Regions from separate parts of the Pseudorhodoplanes sp. genome, predicted to be linked through region 1. Evidence: predicted binding sites of a transcription regulator. Region 1 holds the regulator's gene; each other region holds the start of a gene.
The links. Region 1 encodes LexA, which represses DNA repair genes until DNA is damaged. Its sites were predicted from a motif close to TGTTCNNNNTGTGTTCNG; they were not measured.
Positions count from the first base shown of each region.

Region 2: a site for LexA is predicted at 2,137-2,154, ahead of AC5I5I_RS02895 (ImuA family protein). Genes of this name have one in related genera too.
Region 3: a site for LexA is predicted at 1,942-1,959, ahead of AC5I5I_RS23240 (single-stranded DNA-binding protein). Genes of this name have one in related genera too.
Region 4: a site for LexA is predicted at 1,899-1,916, ahead of AC5I5I_RS19625 (DNA recombination protein RmuC). Genes of this name have one in related genera too.

Region 1 covers NZ_JCABZI010000004.1:37,228-41,437, forward strand. The annotation lists gene AC5I5I_RS06805 (ComEC/Rec2 family competence protein) at 1-1,470, shown strand, start outside; gene lexA (transcriptional repressor LexA) at 1,453-2,148, opposite strand; gene AC5I5I_RS06815 (molybdopterin molybdotransferase MoeA) at 2,281-3,492, opposite strand; gene moaC (cyclic pyranopterin monophosphate synthase MoaC) at 3,495-3,977, opposite strand; gene trpC (indole-3-glycerol phosphate synthase TrpC) at 3,981-4,210, opposite strand, start outside.
Region 2 covers NZ_JCABZI010000001.1:594,442-598,651, forward strand. The annotation lists gene AC5I5I_RS02885 (MFS transporter) at 1-251, opposite strand, end outside; gene AC5I5I_RS02890 (sensor histidine kinase) at 426-2,012, shown strand; gene AC5I5I_RS02895 (ImuA family protein) at 2,189-2,980, shown strand; gene AC5I5I_RS02900 (Y-family DNA polymerase) at 2,898-4,210, shown strand, end outside.
Region 3 covers NZ_JCABZI010000019.1:86,190-90,399, reverse strand. The annotation lists gene ligD (DNA ligase D) at 1-1,903, shown strand, start outside; gene AC5I5I_RS23240 (single-stranded DNA-binding protein) at 2,124-2,615, shown strand; gene AC5I5I_RS23235 (DUF2269 family protein) at 2,762-3,238, shown strand; gene AC5I5I_RS23230 (DUF2306 domain-containing protein) at 3,246-3,644, shown strand; partial or broken gene ipdC (indolepyruvate/phenylpyruvate decarboxylase) at 3,678-4,210, shown strand, end outside.
Region 4 covers NZ_JCABZI010000013.1:275,527-279,736, forward strand. The annotation lists gene AC5I5I_RS19620 (alpha/beta hydrolase) at 1-450, opposite strand, end outside; gene AC5I5I_RS19625 (DNA recombination protein RmuC) at 665-1,867, opposite strand; gene AC5I5I_RS19630 (peptide deformylase) at 2,194-2,709, shown strand; gene fmt (methionyl-tRNA formyltransferase) at 2,763-3,695, shown strand; gene truA (tRNA pseudouridine(38-40) synthase TruA) at 3,695-4,210, shown strand, end outside.

The DNA of each region.
Region 1 (4,210 bases):
GCCTCGGCGCTGATCACCGGAAAACGCGATGCGATATCGTCGTCGGTCAACGAGGCCATGTACGTCTCGAGCCTCGCGCATGTGCTGTCGATCTCCGGCTATCACATGGCCGTGGTTGCCGGCATCGCCTTCTTCACGTTCCGCGCCGGCCTCGCGTTCTTCCCTTCGATTGCCAGCCGTTACCCAATCAAGAAATGGGCGGCGCTGGCGGCTCTGTGCATGGCGGCATTCTATCTGCTGCTGTCCGGTGCCGAAGTCGCGACCCAGCGCGCCTTCATCATGACGGCAATCGTGTTGATCGGCGTGATCTTCGACCGGCCGGCCCTGACGCTTCGTACGATCTGCGTCGCCGCCTTGGTGCTGCTCGCGATCTCGCCGGAGGCAATTGTCCATCCGAGTTTCCAGATGTCGTTTGCGGCCACGCTCGCGCTGATCGCGGTGTACGAGCGCGGACTGCCAATCATGTCGGCCGAGCCGGGCACGCCCTTTGCGGCCCGGATGGCGTTATGGGGCGGACGGGAGATCGCGGCGCTCGTCATTGCGTCGCTTGTCGCGGGGTCTGCGACGACACTGTTCGCCGCCTATCACTTTCACAGACTGGCGCCTTATGGCGTGCTGGCAAATCTCTTCGCGATGCCGGCGGTGTCGATCTGGGTGATGCCGGCTGGCATTCTCGGCCTGATCGCACTGCCGTTCGGCTTCGACCGGCCATTCTGGTGGCTGATGGGCGAGGGCATCGAGTGGATGATCGTTGTCGCAACCTGGGTTGCCAGTCTGCCCGGCGCCGTCGGACGGATCCCGGCTTTCGGCGTTGGCACCCTGCTGATCGGCGCTGCCGGGCTGGTGGTGATGTGCCTGTTGCGATCGCCGCTGCGGTGGACCGGCGCGGCGATGGTCGCGCTTTGTATCGTGTTTGCCTGGAGGGCACCGCGACCGGACATCCTTGTGTCGGCCGACGCAAGCATGGTGGCGGTCCGCGATGCCGGCGGAGTCTTGCGGGTCATGGCCAGCCGCCGCGACGGATTCGTCCTGCGTGAGTGGCTTGCCGCCGATGGCGATGCCAGAACCGACAAGGACGAGTCGCTGGCGGAGGGCATTCGCTGCGACCTGGCGGGATGCGTTGCACGGCTGGCCGACGGCCGCGCCGTCGCGCTGTCGCTCAGCGCGGAGGCGCTGATGGAGGATTGCACTTCGGCGGTTTTTGTCGTGACCGCGCGCAACGCTCCGCCGGTTTGCGCCGCGTTGCTGATCGACCGCACTCGCGCGCGCGCTCATGGTGCGGCCGCGGCCCGCTGGGATGGCGGCATGTTCGTGCAGGAGAGCACGCGGCCGCCAACCTACGACCGGCCTTGGGCCCGCGCTCCTGCGGCAGTGGCTACGATCCCCGCACGCCCGGCCCCGCCGCGCGACGCGACACCGCGGCCGGCCGATCTGGAAGCCGACGACGGTCCGTCAGTAACGCCGGAATAGTCCCACCAGTTTGCCCTGAATCCGGACGCGGGTCGGCGGCAGGATACGGACTTCATACGACGTGTTAGCCGGTTCAAGTGCGATGGAAGCGCCGCGCCTGCGAAACCGTTTGAGGGTCGCTTCCTCATCGTCGATCAGGGCCACGACGATGTCGCCGGTATCGGCGGCCTCGGACTTGCGGATCAGCACCGTATCGCCGTCGAGAATGCCGGCATCGACCATCGAATCGCCGCGCACTTCGAGCGCGAAGTGATCGCCCGAGGTGAGCAGGTCCGGCGGCACATTGATGGTGTGGCTTTTGGTCTGGATCGCCTCGATCGGCGTGCCCGCCGCGATTCGGCCCATCATCGGCACCGCGACGGGGCGGCCGCCATCGTCTTCCGACGCGGTTCGCACCCGGCCGAGATTGCCCTCGATCACGCTCGGGGTGAAACCACGGCGGGGCGTGCTGCCCTGGTTGACCGAATCCGGCAGCTTGATCACCTCGATCGCGCGCGCGCGGTTCGGCAGGCGCCGGATGAAACCGCGCTCCTCCAGCGCCGTGATCAGCCGGTGGATGCCGGATTTGGACCGCAGGTCGAGGGCGTCCTTCATCTCGTCGAAGGACGGCGGAACGCCGGCTTCCTTCAGACGCTCGTTTATGAATCGCAGAAGCTCGAACTGCTTGCGGGTCAGCATTCAGGTGTCTCCCGGACAGCGTCAGGATCGTGGAACAATCCCAAGAGATACGAAACAAATCATGAACGAACACTATATGTTCGATATGTGTTCCGCAACCCCTTAATTTGACGTGAAGAAAGCGGGAGATGCCTAAAGGGGAAGCTTCAGGATAACACAGGGTGAACCGGCGGGCGCGGGCGATGCATGCGGTTCGCGGATCACGAGGCAATCGGCATCGGCCAGAATGCGGGTCATCGACGAATCCTGGGTCGGGAACGGAGTGGCCACCAGCGCGCCGCGCGACGACCGCGACAGGCGGGCTCGCAGGTAATCGGCACGCTCGTCGTTCTCGGGCAGGTCGCAGCCGAGCAGGCCATGGTCGAGGGGGATCGAGACGTCGGTTCGGCCGGTCAGGGTGCGCAGCAGCGGCACCAGAAACAGCACCGCGCAGACGAAGGCCGAGACCGGATTGCCCGGCAGGCCCAGCACATGAATCGGGCCGAGCCGGCCATGCATCAGCGGACGCCCCGGCCGCATCGCAATCTTCCAGAACGACAGGTCCATGCCTTCCTGCTTCAGGGCCTGCTGCACCAGGTCATAGTCGCCGACCGAAGCGCCCCCCATGGTGACGAGCACGTCGGCCCGCCGCATCCGCGCATCTTGGATCGCTGCAACGGTATCGGCCACGGTGTCGCGGGCGATGCCGAGGTCGCTGACATCGGCGCCTTCCTGGCGGGCCAGCGCGGCAACCGAATAGCCGTTCGAATAGACGATCTGACCCGGGCCGGGTTGGCGTCCGGGTAGCACCAGCTCGTCACCGGTGGCGAGCAAGGCGACGCGCGGCTTGCGGTGAACCGGTAGGATCGGGTGGTTCATCGCCGCCGCAAGCCCGAGATCGCGGCCGCTCAGGACGCGGCCGCGCGTGAGCAAGGTCTCCCCCTGCTTGAAATCCAGTCCGGCGGCGCGGATATGGCGGCCCTTCCGCGGCACCTCGGTGACGATGACGTTGTCGCCGTCGCGGCGGGTGTCTTCCTGCACCACGATGGTGTCGGCGCCGGCGGGCAACTCGCCGCCGGTGAAAATCCGCGCCGCCTGTCCCGGTCTCACCTCGCCAGTGAACGGCCGTCCGGCCGCGACCTCGCCGATGACTTTCAGATCGGTCGGCGCGCTGGTGATGTCCTCGGAACGGACCGCATAGCCATCCATCGCCGACACATCGACCGGCGGCTGGGTCCTGAGTGAGCGGACATCGTCAGCGAGGACGCGGCCATGCGCTTCGGTGATCGGCACGCGTTCGCTCGGCAGCGCACTCGCTTGCGCCAGCACGCGCTGCAAGGCGTCGGCAACGGGCAGGAGCGCCATATTCACGTCGCCCGGTAGGGACCGGATTTGCCGCCGGTCTTTTCCACCAGATGCACGCCTTCGATGCGCATGCCGCGCTCGGCGGCCTTGACCATGTCGTAGATGGTCAGGCACGCGACCGACACCGCGGTTAGCGCTTCCATTTCCACGCCGGTCGGTCCGGTCACCTTCACGCTGGCGCGCACGGCAATGCCGGGCAGCGCTGGGTCGGGCGTGAGGTCGACGCTCACCTGCGACAGTGCGAGTGGATGGCAGAGCGGGATCAGTTCGTGCGTGCGCTTGGCGGCCATGATGCCGGCGATGCGCGCGGTGCCGAGCACGTCGCCCTTCTTGGCATTGCCCGACATCACGAGGTCGAGCGTGGCCTTGCTCATCACCACGCGGCCTTCCGCGACGGCGACACGCTCGGTCGCCGCCTTGTCGGAGACGTCGACCATATGCGCTTCGCCGGATGGCCCGAGATGGGTGAGCACCTTGTCGGACATGGCTTAGCCCGCCGCCGCGCGGGGCTGGGGCCGAGCAAGCAGCGAACGCGTTGCCTCGGCCACATCGTTCGCGCGCATCAGGCTCTCACCGATCAGGAATGTGGAGATACCGACCGTCGACAATAGGGCGAGATCGGCCGGCGTGAAGATGCCGCTCTCGCCGACGATCAGCCGGTCGCGCGGGACCTTCGGCGCAAGCGCCATACTGACATCGAGTGATGTCTCGAATGTCC
Region 2 (4,210 bases), on a different contig from region 1:
AGCCAGCCGAAGAACAGCGCCCCCAGCACCGCGCCGGCGAGATACGCGCTGCCGACAATCCCGATATCGGTGTTGGAGAATTGCAGCACCGGGCTGTCCTTGAGAGCGCCCGACAGCGCACCCGCGAGCGTGACCTCGAGCCCGTCGAATATCCAGGTGATGCCGAGCGCCACGACCACCAGCGTGTGGAACCGGCTCCAGGGCAGCCGGTCGAGCCGCGCAGGTATGTCGGTCTCGACAACTTCGCTCATTTCGGCATGCGTCCCGTGCACAACGGCCGGGGTTCTAACCAATCTTTGTCTGGACGGTTCCGCAAAAATCTGGCGCTTTGCGGCGGCAGGGTGGGCCTGACGGATAATCCTCGATTCATGCCACGACGCGAACGCGTGACCTTACCGCAGCGGACGGTATCGAGAGCCCTGCTCATGCTCCTGACGGTGGGCGGCGCGCTGCTGTCCATCTACGCCGCGCGCGAGGAGTCGCAGCAATATCGCGCGCTGGAGCGGCTTCGCATCGGCGAGGTGGTGGATGCGCATTTCTCGGCGGTGAGCGAGCATCTGCAGGAGCGCGCCAATCTGGCGAAGACGGTGTCACGGTTTTTCCTCCCGCCGCCGCTGCGAACACCCACGCCACTTGGAACTTTCGGCATGCGGGCGGTCGGGCTGGCCGACGATCTCGCCACCGTCGGCTGGCTCCCCGAAGTCAACGCCACAGATGCCGGACAGGTGCTGGATTCTCTGCGGGCGTCCGGCGCTCCCAATCCGACCCTGCGCGCGGGCAACGGACAGCCGATCGATCCGGCGACACTCGACCGGCCGATGTTCCCGGTTGTCGATATCGCACCTGCGCATAACCGGTTCGCGGTCGGAATCGATGCCGGTTCCTTTCCCGACCGGCTGACGGCGATCCTCAAAGCCAGGCAATCGCATGAGGTGACGCGCACGCGGCCGGTCCAGCTCCTGCAAGCGCCGGATGACAGAGCATTGCTGCTCTATGCGCCGATCTTCGATGCCGAGGACCGCTTCATCGGCGTGATGGGCTTCGGCTTTCCGATCGACCGGCTGTTCCGGACCGCGCTGGCCGACGCGAAAAGCCCCGCCGGCACCGCGCTCAACGTTTATTCGCACGGGCTGGACGAACCGCTGTTCAGCCTGCCCTCCGATAACGAGATGGGGCGGCCGACGCTGTTCGAGCGGACCATGGATTTCGGCCAGGGCGAACTGAAATTCGTCTATGCAGTGCCGCGCAACCTTCAGCGCGAAGGATTTCTGCGCGGATTGAGGATCGCGGGCGCCGGCATTGCGATGACGCTCGGCGCCGTGTTCATCATGGGCTTCGTCACCCATCGCGCGGCGCTGCTGTCGGACGAGGTCGCCTCGCGCAAATCCGCCGAGGAGCGGCTGAAAGTCCTGATCCATGAACTGAACCATCGCGTGCGCAATGTGATGGCGGTGACGCAGGCGGTGGTGCGGCTCAGTTTCACGCCCGGCCTCAGTCTGTCGGAAATCCAGAAGACCTGCGAAGGGCGGCTGCAGGCGCTGGCCAAGGCGATGTCGATCCTCACCGCCAGCGACTGGAAAAGCGTCGGCCTGCGCAGCCTGATCTCGGACGATATCCTCCCCTTTGCCGGCCGCATCGAGATGGAAGGGCCTGACATCGCGTTGCGCGCGCGGACCGCGCAGACCTTCTCGCTCCTGCTCTACGAGCTTGCCACCAATGCCGCCAAGCATGGCGCGCTGTCGGTGCCGGAGGGACGCGTGACGCTGCAATGGTGGATCGACAATCTCGGCGGCGATCCGCTGTTTCACCTGCACTGGAAGGAGAGCGGCGGCCCGGTTGTGGACACGCCGACGCGCAGGGGGTTCGGCGAATTGCTGGTGCGCCGCATCGCACCGCGCGACATGGCCGGCAAGAGCGAGGTGCGCTACGCGCCTGAGGGTTTCGAATACCAACTGCAAGCGCCGTTGCGGGAACTGATCGACACGAAATCGGCGGCGAAGACGGTGGCGTGACAGGGTCCCCCTTGGCGGGTGATCCTCCTCGATGGGCGAACCCGAGGCTTTCGAACCTCCAAGCCTGTTCCTCCGGAACCTTCTCATTTTCTCCTTGCCAAGCGGACCAAAGCCCGGAATCTATAAGAACAAATAGAGAACTTATCGCTTATCCTGCGAGGCTCCTGGAGCAGCTGATGACCGGCGCGCAAGCCCCGGATGCGCTCGCGCGCCTCCGGCAGACCATAGAGAATACTCAGTCTTATCAATATGATAAGGCTGCGCGCCCGCTGTCGCTTGGGCTCGGCGGGCCGGACGCCCTGCTGGGCGGCGGGCTCGCCCGCTGCGCCCTGCATGACATCTCGCCTGTCGCCCCCATCCATCTGGGCGCCGCGACGGGCTTCGCCCTGGCGCTGGCGGCGTTGTCTGGCAAGGCGGGTGCCGGCAGGGCGGGTACGGGCGGCCGGGAGACGCTGTTCATCCAGACCGACATGGCCCGGTTCGAAGCCGGTGCGCCTTACGGCATCGGCCTCGATCTGTTCGGGCTGCCGTCGCGGCGGCTGCTGGTGCTGCGGGCGCGGCGCCCGATCGACGCGCTGTTCGCGATGGAGGAAGCCCTCAAATGCCGCGGCATTGGAAGCGTGATCGCCGAAATGCCGGACGATGCCGCCGACCTGACCGCCACGCGGCGGCTGTCGCTCGCCGCCCGCACCCATGACGGCATCGGTTTCCTGCTCCGGCATCGGTCCACATCGGCGCCGAGCGCCGCGATGACGCGCTGGGAGGTCGCGGCAAGCTCAGGGCCGCGCGACGCTTTCGGCGGCGTCGGCACCACCGCCTTCCTGCTCTCTCTGGTGAAGAACCGGCGCGGTCCCTGCGGCGGTTTTCGTATTGCGTGGAGTCATGATGAGCTCGCATTCGTCGAGGCGGATCCTGTCGCTGTGGCTGCGGCGCCTGCCGACCGACCGGCTGACGCGGCAATCGCCTGAGCGTGCCGGCCAGCCGCTGGCCGTGGTCGCAACGGTGCGGTCGGCACGGCAGATCGCAGCGCTGAACGACGAGGCGGCACGGCTCGGCCTGCGCGCCGGGATGGCGCTCACCGACGCGCGCGCGATGTATCCGCAGCTTGCGGCGATCGATGCCGACGACGCAGCCGACGCGGCAACGCTCGCGCATGTCGCCGACTGGTGCGACCGCTATACGCCGCTGATCGGGCTCGATCCGCCGGATGGCTTGTTCCTAGACATCAGCGGTTGCGCGCATCTGTTCGGCGGCGAAGAAGCGTTGCGACGCGATCTGGTGCGGCGTCTGGCGGCGCAGGGATTCCATGCGCGCGCGGCGATTGCCGATACGCCGGGATGTGCCTGGGCGGTGGCGCGATATGGCGTTGCTGTCTCTGACCGGGACTCACACTCCGTTCCTTCCCGCGCAAGCGGGGATCCAAACTCTTACAGCGACTCCTTGCTGCGCGATTCTGGGTCCCCGCTTTCGCGGGGACGAGCGGAGGAGGGAGATGCGCAACGTATCGTCTCCACACTGCACTCTCTTCCCCTCGCCGCCTTGCGCATCGATCCGAAGATCGCCGCTCCTCTTGCGCAAAGCGGCCTCAAGACCATCGGCGACGTCATCGACATGCCGCGCGCGCCGCTCGCCGCCCGCTTCGGGCAAGGTTTCGTGCGCCGCATCGATCAGGCGCTCGGCCGCGAGGACGAGCCGATCGTGCCGCGTCTGCCGCTGCCGTCCTTTCTGGCCGAGCAGCGCTTCGCCGATCCGATCGGACGCGAAGACGATGTGCTCGGCACCGTCGTTCATCTCGCGCAGGAACTGGCTCGCGCGATGGAGCGGCACGGCAAGGGCGCGCGGCGTTTGCAGATCGCGTTGTTTCGCACCGACGGCAAGGTGGCGCGCATCGACATCGGCACCTCCGAGCCGCTGCGCGATCCCGATCGCATCAGGCGGCTGTTTCTCGACCGGCTGGCGGTGATCGGAGATGAGGCCGATCCCGGTTTCGGCTTCGACATGATCCGGCTGTCGGCACTCGCGGTGGAGGATTTCGATCCGGTGCAGGCCGGACTTGTTCAGACCGGACTTTTAGGCGATCCGGCGCGCGAGACTGCGCATCTGGTCGACCGGCTGATTGCGCGCTTCGGCGCCGACCGGGTGCAGCGTCTTGTTCCGCAAGACACGCATATCCCGGAATTCGCGAGCGTCGCCGCGCC
Region 3 (4,210 bases), on a different contig from region 1:
GCTGCACGAGATCAAGTATGACGGCTATCGCGGCGTCGCCGCTATCGCCGGCGGCAAGGTCGCGATCTATACCCGCAACGGCCTCGACTGGAGCGACCGGTTCGCGCGCATCGTGCCGGCGCTGCAAAGCCTTCCCTGTCAAACAGCGCTACTGGACGGGGAGATCGCGGTCGCCGACGCGAAAGGTCATACCGATTTCGGGGCGCTGCAGGATGCGTTGTCGACCGGCCAGGGCAGCCTGACCTATTACCTGTTCGACCTGCTGGAGCTCGACGGCGAGGATCTGCAGCGGCGTCCGCTCACCGAGCGCAAACAGAAACTGCGGGCTTTGCTGAAAGGCGTCGCGGCGCCGCTGGTCTATTCCGATCACGTCGTGGGCAACGGAGCCGAAGCGTTCGCGCAGGCCTGCGCCATGAAGCTCGAAGGGCTGATCTCCAAACAGGCCGACGCGCCGTATCGCTCCGGCCGCACCCGAAGCTGGCTGAAAAGCAAATGCGGCTTCGAGCAGGAATTCGTCATCATCGGCTGGCGGCCCTCCGACAAGGCCGGTCGCCCTTTCTCATCTCTGTTGCTGGCTTTGCGCGAGGGCGACACCTTCCGCTATGCGGGCCGGGTCGGCTCTGGCTATTCGGGCGAGGGGCTCGACAGTCTTTCAAAGCAGTTCAAGACGCTGGCGCGCAAGACGCCGCCGGTGCCCGATGTGCCGCGCGATATCGCGCGCCATGCGCGGTTTCTGGAACCGAAGCTGGTGGCGGAGATTGCCTTCCGGGGATGGACGCGGGAGGGGCTGGTTCGTCAGGGCTCGTTCAAGGGGCTGCGCTCCGACAAGCCGGCCACCGAGGTGGTGAAGGAGGCGCCGGTGCCACGGCAGGAGGCGACGCAAAGCGCGAAGAAGAAGCCAGCGGCCAGGAAGGCGGCCGGTGCGAAAACAACCGCGAGCAAGAAGACCACGGTTCGCAAGGCCCCTGCGAAAACACGGGTCAGCAAGGTGCGCAAGGCGGTCAGCCCGCGCGTGGTCTCGTCGGTGCGCGACGGCGCCGAGGAGATTGCCGGCGTCCGCGTTACCCATCCGGACCGCGTGATGTATCCCGATTGCGGGATCACCAAGCGCGACGTGATCGCGCATTATCTCTCGATCGCCGACCTGATGCTGCCGCATGTTGCCGACCGTCCCTTGAGCCTGGTGCGGGCGCCGCGCGGCGTCGGCGGCGAGACGTTCTACCAGAAGCACGCATCGGACGGCTGGCCGGACGAATTCAAGGCGATTTCGATCCGCGAGAAATCCGGCAGCGACCGCTATCTCTATATCGAGGACGAGCGCGGCCTGGTGGCGGCGGCGCAGATGAGCGTGCTCGAACTGCATATCTGGTGCTGCCATGTCGACGCGGTCGAGAAACCGGACCGGCTGGTGTTCGATTTCGATCCCGACGAGGATCTTGATTTCGGTCATGTGCGCGCCGCCGCCAAGGACATGCGGGCGATGCTCAAAGAGATCGGGCTGCAATCCTTCCCGATGGTGACAGGCGGCAAGGGCGTGCATGTAGTGGTGCCGCTGAAGCCCGGGCACGATTGGGACGTGCACCGCGAGTTCGCAGAAGCGCTGGCGCGGGTGATGGCCGAGCGCGAGCCGGAGCGCTTCATCGCCAACATGTCCAAGGCCAAGCGCCGCGGAAAGATCTTCGTCGATTATCTGCGCAACCAGCGCGGCGCCACCGCGATCTCGCCATTCTCGACCCGTGCTCGCAAGGGTGCGCCGGTGGCGGTGCCGGTATCATGGGAGAAGCTGGCGCGGCTCGATAACGCGCATCCGGTCGCGGTCGGCGAGGCGCGGAAATTCATCGGCCGTAGCGACCCCTGGCCGGGCTATTTCAAACTGCGGCAGGCCTTGCCGAAGCTCAAATAACGCGCGCGGTCAGGTTGCGCGGGCGAGCGCGCCATGATAAGAACAAACCATGAACTTTGGGGTTTCGCCCATATTTCGGGGATTGAACCTCTGGACAACGCGCCCAGTTGTGGAAAAGGCCCGATGGCGCCGAGTTGCACGGGTTTGCGGCTGGGCTTCGCTCTAGGGTGCAGAGACTTTGGAAGGCGCGATTGCGCCGTGTTCGGAACGGGAGAATGTGATGGCGGGTTCGGTCAACAAGGTGATCCTTGTGGGTAATCTCGGCAAGGATCCGGAAATGCGGCGCACCCAGGATGGCCGGCCGATCGCCAATTTTTCGTTGGCGACGTCGGAAACCTGGCGTGACAAGAATACCGGTGAGCGTAAGGAAAAGACCGAATGGCACCGCGTCGTGGTGTTCAACGAGGGTCTGTGCAAGGTCGTTGAGCAGTACGTGAAAAAGGGCTCGAAGCTCTATATCGAGGGCGCGCTGCAGACGCGCAAATGGACCGACAAGGACGGCGTCGAGAAATACTCGACCGAGGTGGTGCTGCAGGGCTTCAATTCGGTGCTGACGATGCTGGACAGCAAGGGTGGCGGCGGCGACCGGGTGTCGGATTACGGCGGCGGCAGCGATTTCGGTTCGAGCGGACCGAGCAGCGGCGGCGGATCGCGCAAACCCGCGATGGCGGGCGGCGGCGGCCGCGACATGGACGACGAGATTCCGTTCTGATCGTTTTCGTGTAGCGAACCGGATTTTTCGTCCGATCATTTCCCCGCCCGGGCCCACGCTTCGGGCGGCCCGAGTTTAAACTTCGGCGGGAATCCAGCATGTTGAGCTCTGGGTTCCCGCTTTCGCGGGGACGAGCGGGGATTAAGTTGCCCGAGCTCTACCATCTGCTGAAACTGGCGCACATTCTCGGTGCGGCGGTGCTGTTCGGCACGGGCATCGGCATCGCGTTCTTCATGCTGATGGCGCATCGATCACGCAATGTCGCGGCGATTGCGGCGACCGCCACCATCGTGGTGATCGCGGACGCGGTCTTCACGGCGAGTGCGGCGGTTGTGCAGCCAGTCACCGGCATCTGGCTGGCGTATGTTGCCGGCTATTCGCTGCTCGACTCGTGGATGGTCGCCGCGGTCGCGCTCTATCTGTTCGTCGGACTGTGCTGGCTGCCGGTGCTCCGGTTCCAGAAGCGCATGCGCGATCTTGCGCTGACGGCGCTGGCAAGCGGGACCTCGCTGCCAGCGGATTACGATCGTTATTTCCGTTACTGGTTCATTCTCGGCTGGCCGGCCTTCGGGGCCATGATCGCGATCTTCTGGCTGATGATCACGCGTCCGCAACTGTGGTGAAGCCATCATGACACTCGAGCCGCTGCTGAGCGCTTCGCCCGCAATCCAGATTCACACGGCCGCAGCGCTGTCGGCCTTCGCGATCGGCCTGGTGCAGTTCGCGTCGCCGAAGGGTACGCTGCCGCATCGGACGGTCGGATGGGCCTGGGTCGCGCTGATGGCGACGGTGTGCGTCACCGCGTTCTTCATTCATGAATTGCGTGTATGGCACGAATGGAGTCCGATCCACTTGCTGGCTGTCTTTACGCTGGTAATGCTGCCAGTCGCGGTCTGGCATGCGCATCGGCATCAGGTCGCGAGCCACAAGCGCGCGATGACGTCGCTGTTCCTCGGTGCGCTGGTGATCGCGGGCATCTTCACGCTGTGGCCGGGCCGGATCATGCACAGGGTGGTGTTCGGGAGCTAGCGGTGTCGGTGGCGGCATGCGAGACTTTCTCTCATGGCCACGCTTGCAACCGTTCTCCTGCGCGCGCTGAAGGCGCATGGCGCCCGTGAAATCTTCGGCATCCCGGGCGACTTCGTGCTGCCCTTCTACAAGGCGATCGAGCAGTCACGGATCCTTGCGCATTACGAATTGAGCCACGAACCTGCGGTCGGTTTCGCGGCGGACGCCGCGGCGCGGTTCATGGCGGCATCGGCGTCGCGGTCGTCACATATGGCGCCGGAGCCTTCAATGTCGTCAACGCGGTTGCTGGCGCCTATGCCGAACGCTCTCCAGTGGTGGTGATCGCAGGCGCGCCCGGCGCGCTGGAGCGGCAGAGCGGGCTCCTGCTGCATCATCAGGCGCGGACTGTGGATACCCAGCTTGCGGTGTTCCGCGAAATCACCTGCGACCAGGCGGTGCTGACCGATCCGGCAACCGCGCCGGCCGAGATCGCGCGCGTGCTGCACAATGCGCGCGAGCGCGCGCTGCCGGTCTATATCGAAATTCCGCGCGACATGGTGGACGTCGAATGCGCTCCGGTGCGGGAG
Region 4 (4,210 bases), on a different contig from region 1:
CCGCAGCCGCACATCGCCGCGCGAGGGCCAGGTGAACAGCACCGGCACGGCCTCGGCCTTGGAGTCATGCGCGATCTGGGCGAAGCGGTAGACGGCATCGTCGAACCGGTTGTTGAAGCCGTGCACAAAGATCAGCACGCGCGGATGACCGGTCCTGCGCGCGGTCGCGGCGATCGACGCGGCGAAGGCCTTCTGATCGATATAGTCGGCCGAGACCGTCATGAAATTGCGCTTGGGGTCGCCGGGCAGGGCGTCCGGCCACTGCACATGCCCGATCTTGCGGTCGGCATCCGGCGGGATCGATACGGTGATGGCCGCGTAGGACATGGCGTCGGCGCGGTCGCCGCCGAACATTTCGCCAGGATCTTCGACGGATTTCTTGCGGGTGGTCGCGACCAGGATCGGAACCTGCGTGGTACCGGCGACCTGTTCCTTCATGGGAATCAGCACGCCCTGCGCCGGGCGGTTGGCGCAGCCCGCACACAAAACTGTCGCCGCCAGCGCGGCGAAAACGGCAATCCCCCTCAACACAATGTCCACCCCGAACGCATTTACCAAGCGTTAACCACGGGTCAATCTAGCCCAAGCAACCGCGCTTAACCAGCCGCCCGCCGCCGTACCCGGGTGCCACTGAAGGGGTTGCGGTATCTGATGGTTAACGGCGTTATTCCGCCGCGACCACGCGCCGGGCGCCGACCGGGTTCGGAAGCACGACGCTGCTCTGGTCGTCGCCGTCGTCGAACTCGACGTCGCGGATGCGGGAGCCGCGCCGCTCCAGCTTGTCGGTCGAGACCACGATCTGCTTGATGTCCTCGGTCGCCTGGCCGAAATGCGCCTCGAGCTTGCGCACGCGTTCGCGCAGCCGCTTGAGGTCTTCCATGAAATGCCCGACCTCGGCATGGATCTTGTCGGCGGCCTCGCGCATGCGGGCATCGCGATGGATCTGCTGGATCACCTGCACCGCGAGCATCAAGAGCGAGGGCGATACGATGACGACGCGCGAGCGAAACGCGCGCTGGATCAGGTCGTCGAACTGGTCGTGCAATTCGGCATAGACCGATTCCGATGGCACGAACATCAAGGCGAGTTCCTGGGTCTCGCCGGGGAGCAGATATTTGCCGGCGATATCGGCGATGTGCTTGGTCACGTTCTGGCGCAGCATGCGCCCGGCGATCATGCGCTCGTCGTCGGTCTTGGCGTCGCGGAAGGCGGTGACCGCTTCCAGCGGAAATTTCGAGTCGATCACCAGCGGCCGCTGGTCGGGAAAATGGATCACGCAATCCGGCCGCGTTGCATTCGACAGCGTGAACTGGAATTCGAACGAGCCCTTCGGCAGCCCGTCCTGGATGATCATTTCCATGCGGCCCTGGCCGAAGGCACCGCGCTGCTGCTTGTTGGACAGGACGCCCTGCAGCGACGTCACCTGCGAGGCGAGCGCGGTGATGTTCTTCTGCGCCGAGTCGATGACCGCGAGCCGTTCGTTCAGCCGGTTGAGATTTTCGCCGGTCTGCTGCGTGGTGTGCTGGATCGACTGACCGATGCGGTGGGTGACGGTGTCGAGCCGCTCGGAAAAGGCTTTCTCGAATTGCGACTGCCGGTTCGCCAGCATGTCGCCCATGGCGCGCACGAGCCCGGTGGTCTCGGCCTGCAGGCGGCGAAGCTCCGCCATCCGGGCCTCGTTCTCCTCCGCCTCCAGGCGCTCGGCTTCGGCGGCCTCTTCGGCCCGCCGCCGGCGTCGCCCGATCAGCAGGATCGTGACCCCGATGGTGGCGGCGAGGATGAAGGCGCAAACCGCGGCAATGACCGCGACCACCAAGAGCGGGTCGAGGCCGGCGAGCCGGTCGCGGATCAGAGCGAAAATGTCCATCCGCCCCTTTTAGCACGATTCGGAATACGTCAAGAACAAAAAGAGAACTTATGGCCGGGGGCGCTGAAGCCGCGATCCTTTCCCTCTCCCCGTGAAACGGGGAGAGGGTGGCGAGGACCGGAGGTCCGAGCCGGGTGAGGGGCTCGTGTTTTCGTCTTGGCGATCAGCCCCTCACCCGCCTCGCATACGCTCGGCACCCTCTCCCCGCAGGCGGGGAGAGGGAAGGACGGCAGTGCGCGGGGAGAGGGCGCAATGTCGGGGCGGGAGAAGGAGGGGCCAGCGAAGAACGAATTGACCGCGCCTGTCCCAATAATTACATCGCGCGCATGGCCCTGCGCGACATCCTCATCCTGCCCGACAAGCAACTCCGCCTCGTCTCCAAGCCGGTGGCGACGGTCGACGCGTCCATTCGTGCGCTCGCCGACGACATGCTCGAGACCATGTATGACGCGCCGGGCATTGGACTGGCCGCGATCCAGATCGGCGAGCCGCTGCGCCTCGTGACGATGGACCTGTCGAAAAAGGACGATGAGAAAGCGCCGCAGGTGTTCATCAATCCGGAGATCACCTGGTCGTCGGAGGAGATGAACCTGCATGAGGAAGGCTGCCTCTCGATCCCGGAATATTACGAGGACGTCGAGCGGCCGGCCAAGGTGCGGATCAGATATCTGGACATTGACGGCAAGGCGCAGGAGGTCGAGGCGGACGGCCTGTTCGCCACCTGCATCCAGCACGAGATCGACCACCTCAACGGCGTGCTGTTCATCGATCATATCTCGAAGCTGAAGCGCGACCGCGTCATCAAGAAATACACCAAGATGGCCAAGCAGGGCGCCGACTAGTCGCTCACCGTCTTCCCTCTTCCCGCAAGCCGGGAGAGGGAAAGGACCAATCCATGCCGCTCCGCCTCATCTTCATGGGCACGCCGGATTTCGCGGTGCCAACGCTGATCGAACTCGCGGGCGCGGGCCATGAGATCGTCGCGGTCTATACGCGTGCGCCGAAGCCGGCCGGTCGTGGCATGGAATTGCAGGATACGCCGGTGGCGCGCGAGGCCAAGCGGCTCGGCCTCACCGTGTTAACGCCAAAGACGCTGCGTACCGAAGCGGCACAGGCGGAGTTTGCATCGTTCGGTGCCGATGCTGCGGTGGTGGTGGCCTATGGCCTGATCCTGCCGAAGCCTTTGCTCGACGCCGTGCCGCTGGGTTGTTTCAATCTGCATGCATCGCTGCTGCCGCGCTGGCGCGGCGCCGCGCCGATCAATCGCGCGGTGATGGCGGGCGACGCTCAGAGCGGCGTCACCGTGATGAAGATGGACGAGGGGCTCGATACCGGCGGCATGGCGATGATCGAGCGCGTCGCCATCGGTCCCGACATGACCGCGGGCGATCTGCATGACCGGCTGGCCGCAATCGGCGGCGACCTGATGCATCGCGCGCTCGGCGCGCTGGAGCGCGGCTCGCTGCAGATCGTGCCGCAGCCAGCCGACGGCGTGACCTATGCCGAGAAGATCAGCAAGGCCGAGACCCGGATCGACTGGGCCAAAGCTGCGCGCGATGTGCACAACCACATCCGCGGGCTGTCGCCGTTTCCGGGCGCCTGGTTCGAGATGCCCGACGAGAAGACTCCGGTGCGGGTCAAGGCGCTGCGTTCGACGCTGGCTGCCGGACATGCCGCGCCCGGCACAGTGCTGGACGACAATCTCACCATCGCCTGCGGTGAAGGCGCAATCCGCATCATCGAATTGCAGCGCGCCGGCAAGCAGCCGATGAAGGCAGACGAGTTTCTGCGCGGGAACAGGCTGTCCCGCGGCGCGGCTCTGCGCTGATGCCCCGCTACAAACTCCTCATCGAATATGACGGCGCGCCCTATCGCGGCTGGCAATACCAGGCCGATGCGCCGAGCGTGCAGGGCGCGATCGAGGACGCGATTGCGCGCTTCGACGGCCAGCGCGTCACCATACAAGGCGCGGGCCGCACCGATGCCGGCGTGCATGCGCTCGGACAGGTCGCGCATTGCGATCTGCGCAGCGAGCACGACGGCGGCACGGTGCGCGATGCGCTGAATTTTTATCTGCGGCCGCAGCCGGTCGCGATCCTCGCCGCCGAGCGGGTCGGCGACGATTTCAATGCGCGGTTCTCGGCGACCAGGCGGCATTATCTCTATCGCGTGGTGAACAGGCGGCCCGATCTGGCGCTCGATCTCGGCCGTGCCTGGCGGGTGGGACGGCCGCTGGATATCGCGGCGATGCGCGCGGCGGCGACGCGGCTGATCGGGAATCACGATTTCACCACCTTCCGCTCGACCGAGTGCCAGTCGAAATCGCCGGTGAAGACGCTCGAT